DNA from 2 places in the Antiquaquibacter oligotrophicus genome. Region 2 is predicted to be linked to the other one. Evidence: predicted binding sites of a transcription regulator. Region 2 holds the regulator's gene; the other holds the start of a gene.
What was found. The regulator HrcA, encoded in region 2, represses chaperone genes, less so after heat shock. The targets are predictions, from matches to a motif close to TTNGCACTCGNNNNNNNCGAGTGCNAA.
Positions count from the first base shown of each region.

Region 1: a site for HrcA is predicted at 2,463-2,489, ahead of LH407_RS05085 (Hsp20/alpha crystallin family protein). Genes of this name have one in related genera too.

Region 1 is NZ_CP085036.1:1,027,266-1,030,850, forward strand. Features, by position in the region: gene LH407_RS05070 (FMN-binding protein) at 1-44, shown strand, start outside; gene LH407_RS05075 (FAD:protein FMN transferase) at 57-908, shown strand; gene LH407_RS05080 (FAD-dependent oxidoreductase) at 905-2,413, shown strand; gene LH407_RS05085 (Hsp20/alpha crystallin family protein) at 2,544-2,972, shown strand; gene LH407_RS05090 (YdeI/OmpD-associated family protein) at 3,085-3,585, shown strand, end outside.
Region 2 is NZ_CP085036.1:2,749,141-2,752,725, forward strand. Features, by position in the region: gene hemW (radical SAM family heme chaperone HemW) at 1-584, shown strand, start outside; gene LH407_RS13465 (DUF4870 domain-containing protein) at 588-968, opposite strand; gene LH407_RS13470 (DUF4870 domain-containing protein) at 1,026-1,391, opposite strand; gene hrcA (heat-inducible transcriptional repressor HrcA) at 1,526-2,548, shown strand; gene dnaJ (molecular chaperone DnaJ) at 2,590-3,585, shown strand, end outside.

The DNA.
Region 1 (3,585 bases), 1.2 Mb from region 2:
TCATGAAAGCCCTCGAGGCGATCAAGGCGGATGCCTCGTCCTAGGCGCACCCCGACGTGCTGAGCTTCGAGGGCATCGGAACCCTGTGGCAGGTGGAGACCGCTGAGCCGGTCGTAGCCGAGGTGGGACGTCGCATCCGCGACCGCGTCGACGCCTTCGACCTCGCCTACTCGCGGTTCCGCGACGACTCGCTCGTGAGCCGGTTGCGTGCCGCGCCCGCCTCGGTCGAACTGCCAGCGGATGCCCCGCGCCTCTTCGAGCTGTACCGAAAGCTCTACGCCGCCACCGGTGGGGCGGTCACTCCGCTCGTGGGTGCGAGCCTCGAACGTCTCGGTTACGACAGTGCATACCGACTGACGCCAGCGGGAGCTCCCGTTCCGGCACCACCGTGGGAAGACGCCATCGCCTGGGACGGGCGAACGCTCAGCGCGCTGCGACCGGTGACCGTCGACATCGGTGCGGCAGGAAAGGGCTACCTTGTCGACCTCGTGAGCGAGATGCTCGTGGATGCCGGCCACACCGAGTTCGTCGTGGACGCCAGCGGCGACCTGTACCGGCGCGGCCCGGGCACGATCCGCGTGGGGCTCGAGCATCCGGCAGACCCCACCCGCGCCATCGGAGTCGTCGAGCTCGGCACGGGTGCCGTGTGCGCGTCCGCGACCAACCGACGGGCGTGGGGTGACGGTCTGCACCACGTCATCGATCCGGTGACCGGGATGCCCGCCACCCGCGTGCTCGCAACCTGGGCGCTCGCGAGCACAGCCCTCGAAGCCGACGGCCTTGCGACCGCCCTGTTCTTCACTGAGCCGGAATACCTCACGCGCGACTTCGACTTTCAGTACGTGGTGGTCGACTCCACCGGGCGGGTAACGTACTCGCCAGACCTGACCGGGGAGATCTTCACATGAAGCAGTGGCTCGATCGCAGGCTCGGCGCGGTGCCGATGTACAAGCTCGTACTGTTCACGCTCGCGGCCATCACCATCACCGCTCTTGTGCTCTCGCTCTTCGGGCAGCTCACCTATCAGCCGCTCCCGATCCTCGCCTCCGCACTCGTGGCGGTCGGTTCGGCGGCCATCACCGGATGGCTCGCCTCCCTCATCGTGCGCCGGCCGTGGCATCCGGAGTCCTCGTGCATCACGGGTGTGCTCATCGCCCTCATCATCGTGCCGACCCTGGACCCGCTCGGGCTGCTCGGTATCGCGGTTGCGAGCACTATCGCCACCGTGTCGAAGTACGTGCTCGCATTCCGCGGAAGGCATATTCTCAACCCGGCCGCTCTCGGCGCGTGGATCATCGGGCTTGCAGGGCTCGGATTCCCGGCGTGGTGGACGGGAACCCCGTTCCTCCAGCCGGTCGTCATCGTCGGTGCGCTGCTCGTGCTGTACCGGCTTCGACGGCTCGATATGGCTCTCGTTTTTGTGGTCGTCGCGTCGGTCATCCGCATTTCGCTCGGTGTCACGCAGGGCAACGACCTCGCCTCCGTGCTGTCGTTCACCTTCCTCTCGTCGCCCATGTTCTTTTTCGTCGGGTTCATGCTCAGCGAGCCGCTCACCACACCGCCGAGGCGCTGGCAGCAGTGGCTGGTCGCCGGGATCGCGGGTGTGCTGTTCTCGGTGCCCTTCAGCATCGGGCCGATCTACTCCGACCCGCTGCTGGCGCTCCTCGTCGCGAACCTCATCGCGTTCGTTTTCGGTCAGCGCCGCGCCATCCGCATGACCTACCTCGGCAAGACGGCCGTCAACGACCGGACGTGGGAGTTGAGCTTCCAGCCGAAACATCCGGTGCACTTTGTGCCCGGCCAATACATGGAGCTGACGATCCCGCACCGCAAGACCGACTTCCGCGGGAGCCGCCGATACTTCAGCATCGCCTCCGCTCCCGACTCCGAAGCACCGATCACGTTCGCGATCACGGTTCCCTCGTCGTCGTCGAGTTTCAAGAAGGCCCTGCTCGAACTCGAACCCGGGGAAACCGTCCACGGCACGGGTGTGCACGGAGACTTCGTTTTGCCCGCGGATGTCTCGCAGCCGCTGTTGCTCGTCGCCGGCGGGATCGGCATTACCCCCTTCGCGTCACAACTCGGGTACGCGACGGACCGTGGCGAGAAGCGCGACGTCGTGGTCGTGTACGCGACGAGCACGACCGGCCCGCTCCCGTATCGTGAGCTTCTCGAGCGCACGGGAGCACGCGTGGTGCTCTTCGCACCCGAGGCACCTAGCCCCCTGCCCGCCGGTTGGGTGCACGCTGGCACGGGACGTGTGGATGCGGATGCCCTCGCCTCCGCGGTACCGGATGCCGTCCACCGCCGAACCTTCGTGTCGGGCCCACCCGGCCTCGTGAACGAGCTGCGCCGCACCCTCCGCAAGCGCGGGGTTCGTCACATCCATACCGACTACTTCAGCGGTTACTGATCTCCGCTTCTTCCCCATACAGTCACGCCGTTCGCCGGATGCGAACACGCTGGCACTCGGGCGTGCAGAGTGCTAATTTCGTCTTACTTGAGTCAAGGCGACTCAAGTTCTAGACGAAGGACAGATCATCATGGCAGTACTCTTCGACCCGTTCCGTGAGCTCGAGCGCGGCGCGACCCGACAGGGTCTCCGCCGGATGCCGATCGACCTCTATCGCGACGGCGATCACTACGTTCTCACCGCCGACCTCCCTGGTGTCGACCCGGGATCCGTCGATGTCGACGTCGACGGTCAGCTGCTCACCATCCGCGCCGAGCGGACCACACGCAGCCAGGGAGACGTGAAGTGGCTCACGCGTGAGCGCCAGGGCGGCGCCTACCTGCGTCAGCTGACGCTCGGTCAGGGAATCGACACCGCATCGATCTCCGCGAACTACGAGAACGGCGTGCTGAGCGTCGTCATCCCGGTGAGCGAGCAGGCGAAGCCGCGCAAGGTCGCAGTCTCGACCGGCACCCCCGCCGCGGAGACCGCCGAGGCCGCTGAGGTCACCGCGAGCTAGCGGCTCCCGCATCCCCGAGGTGCCCACTTCGGTTGGTTGTTTCACAAAAACACCCACCGAAGTGGGCACCTCACGTTAAGGGAGGGTCGGGTGTGGGACGTACCATCGCCCTATGGCGTCGTTTGAGGAGAAGGTCATCGTCTACGTCTCGACGACGGCCGAGTGGGAACGGTACCTCATCGACCACGGCACGGACGACGGTGTGCGCCTGAAGCTGCGCAAAAAACTGTCCTCCGCGCCCGGCATCACCTGGGACGAGGCCCTCGAGGTCGCACTGTGCCACGGCTGGATCGACGGCCAATCCAAGCGCCTCGACGACGACTACATGCTGCAGGCATTCACCCCGCGCCGGCGCAACAGCCCCTGGTCGCAACGCAACGTGGGCATCGTGGAGCGCCTCATCGCCGAGGGTCGGATGCGCGACGGCGGGCACGCCGAGATCGAGCGAGCCAAGGCCGACGGGCGGTGGGATGCCGCGTACCGGGTGAAGGACGCGGAGGTGCCCGCCGACCTGCAGGCGGCCATCGACGCCAACCCCGAGGCATCCGCGTTCTTCGCAACACTCACGAAGCAGAACCGCTGGGCGATGATCTTCCGTCTAAGTCAGCTCAAG
Region 2 (3,585 bases):
CGCAGCGCCCCGACCACCTGTCCGCCTACGCGCTCATCATCGAAGACGGCACGAAGCTCGCGGCCCAGATTCGTCGTGGTGTCGTAGCGTCCCCCGACGACGACCTTCAGGCCGACATGTACGAACTCGCGGATGCCATGCTGGGCGCGGCCGGCTACGCGTGGTACGAGGTCTCGAACTGGAGCGCGGGCCCCGGCCACGAGTCACGCCACAACTTGGCGTACTGGCAGGGCCAGGACTGGTGGGGTGTCGGCCCCGGGTCACACAGCCACGTTGGCGGTGTGCGATGGTGGAACGTCAAACATCCCGCTGCCTATGCCGACAGGATCGCGGCAGGAGAGTCTCCAGCGGCGGGCCGCGAAGTCCTCGACGGCGAGACTCGGTACCTGGAGGACGTCCTGCTTGCTTCGCGAATTCGTGACGGTCTGTCGATCGATCGGCTCGAGTCGTCTTCGCGCGCTGCCGTCGCAGGGCTCATCGCGGATGGGCTCATCGACGGGGCGGCGGCGATCGCCGGGCGTATCACCCTGACGCTCGCCGGCCGCCTGCTCGCCGATGCCGTGGTGCGTCGATTGACGCAGTAGGCGTCAGCTGACGAACTTGATGGCGAGCGGGTACACGTACGGGCGACCCTGATTCGCGGCGATCGCTGCGATGATGCCGAACACGATCGTGGCGATCCATGCGGCCAATAGCAGCAGCAGCCCAACGAGGATGAGCGAGAGCACCCACCCGGCGACGTAGGCGATCACGATCGTGATCTGGAAGTTCAGTGCGGTCGCGGTGTGCTCGCGAATGAACGGCCCACGATCCTTCAGGAGCAGGTACCCGATGAGCGCGGGAAGGAAACCGAAAAGGATGCCACCGATGTGTATGAGGGTGGCCCAGAGTTTTTCATCGCTCGGGCTCAGCGGCTGAACGGTCTGGTAGGGGTTGGCGGGCGGCGGTGGAGGCGTGATGTCGGACATGCCGCCATTAAAGCAAGGTGCCCGGTGTCATCGACACCGGGCACGCCACGTGGGCGACTACTTGATGAGGCGAATCGCGAACGGGTAGCGGTAGCTTCCGCCAGCGTTGACCTTCGTGAACGCGATGATCGAGAAGATGATCGACACAACCCACGCTGCCAAGGAGATCAGCGTGCCGATGAGGATGATCGAGAGGATCGCACCCACCACGTAGGCGAAGAGGATCGTGATCTGGAAGTTGAGCGCTTCCTTGGCCTCGACGTTGGTGACCGGTCCGCGGTCCTTGAACACGAGCCAGATGATGAGAGCCGGCAGGAAGCCGAGGATGCCACCGAGGTGAGCGAAGGATGCCCACTGCTTGTCCTCGGCCGGGGTCAGCGGCGCGGCCGGGGTGGGGGCAGCGGGGGGAGGAGTCTGGGTCATGGCGGATTCGTGCCTTTCCTGAGAAGGGGGTGTGAGCACACGGTAGCGGTCTTGGCCGCGCGCGTGCAACGATCCGAGCCGGAGTCGGCGGTACAATTGGCAGTCCGAGAAGTCGAGTGCCAGGAGGCGGTGACATGGTTTCCGAACGCGGTCTCGAAGTTTTGCGTGTCATCGTGCAGGACTACGTGGCCTCGCGCGAGCCCGTCGGATCGAAGTCGATTGTCGATCGGCACTCGTTCGGCGTATCCGCAGCGACGATTCGCAACGACATGGCGCTCCTCGAGGACGAGGAACTCATTTCCGCGCCTCACACCTCGTCCGGCCGTGTGCCCACCGACAAGGGATACCGAGTCTTCGTCGATCAGCTTGCCGATGTGCGACCGCTCACAAGTGCGCAGCGGCATGCGATCGAGACCTTTCTTGGCCAGTCCGCCGATCTCGATGATGTGCTGGCGCGCACCGTGCGTCTGCTCTCGCAACTGACCAATCAGGTCGCGCTCGTGCAATATCCGTCGCTCGCGACCTCACGCATCCGGCACATTGAGATCGTTCAGTTGACGCCATCCCGCGTCATGAGTGTTCTCATCACCGACTCGGGCCGCGTCGAGCAGCGCCTGCTCGACCTTTCGGCACCGATGCCGGAGGACGACCTCGTCGGCCTTCGTTCGCGTCTCAACTCCGTGCTCGTGGGCCTTGCGCTTCCGGATGCCGCGGCCAAACTCTCTGCCCTCGCCGAGGATTACCCCGCCGACCGCCGCACTCTCGTGTCCGAGGTCACCACGAGCCTCGTCGAGCAGGTCCTCGCCAACAGGCAGGACAAGCTCGTCATGGCGGGAGCTGCGAACCTCGCTCGCACCGAGCAGGACTTCACGGGCAGCATCTACCCGGTCCTCGAGGCGATCGAGGAACAGGTCACGCTTCTTCGCCTTTTCGGCGAAATGGAGGTAGATGCGGGCGGTGTATCGGCGAGGATCGGACGCGAGAACGAGGGCTTCGGCCTCGCCGAGACGTCGGTGGTGACGAGCGGATACTCGTCATCCGGTGGCAGCATCGCTCGACTGGGGGTGCTCGGACCCACACGGATGGACTATTCCAACAACATGGCCGCCGTGCGCGCCGTCGCGAGGTATCTCTCACGCCTCCTCGACGAGGACTAAGTCTCAGACATCAGGGCAGAACTAACGAAGAACAGGACACTGTGGCAGACCACTACGAGGTGCTCGGCGTTGATCGCACTGCGAGCGCGGAGGAGATCAAGAAGGCCTACCGACGGCTCGCGCGGGAGCTTCACCCGGACGTGAACCCGAGTGCCGAGGCATCCGAACGCTTCAAGCAGGTGACGCACGCCTATGACGTGCTGAGCGATCCGCAAGAGCGGCAGCAGTATGACCTCGGACCGCAGGCAGGTTTCGGCGGTGCGGGTTTTGGTGGCTTCGGCGACATCTTCGAGACCTTCTTCGGTGCGAGCCAGCGCTCGACTGGTCCTCGTTCCCGTCGTGAACGGGGCCAGGACGGTCTCGTGCGCGTCGAGGTGGACCTCGACGAGGTCATTTTCGGCACAACTCGCGATCTGGAGATCAACACCGCGATTCTCTGCTCCACGTGCGACGGTAGTTGTTGTGCCCCGGGTACCTCACCCGTGCGCTGCGACATCTGTGGCGGCAGTGGTCAGATCCAGCGCACGATGCGCAGTCTTCTCGGCAACGTTGTGACGTCGAACCCGTGTGGCACGTGCCGCGGCTACGGCACGATCATCCCTGAGCCCTGCCCGACGTGTGCAGGCCAGGGCCGCGTGCGTGCGGCCCGCTCGATCCCCGTGGACATTCCTGCTGGCGTCGATACCGGCCTCCGTCTGCACATGCCCGGCCAGGGCGAGGTCGGACCGGCGGGTGGCCCGGCCGGCGATCTTTATCTCGAGATCAAGGTTCGCCACCACGACACGTTCAGCCGTCAGGGCGACGACCTTCTCGCAACGATCGAGGTGCAGATGACGGATGCGATCCTCGGTGCCAGCACGACTCTCAAGGGTCTCGACGGCGACATCGAGGTGGACATCCGGCCCGGCACCCAGAGCGCGGACATCATCACGGTGAAGGACCGCGGCGTGACGAGCCTGCGCGGTGGTGGGCGCGGCGACCTCAAGATCGGTGTTCAGGTTGTGACCCCGACCAAGCTAAGCGGCAAGGAGCAGGAT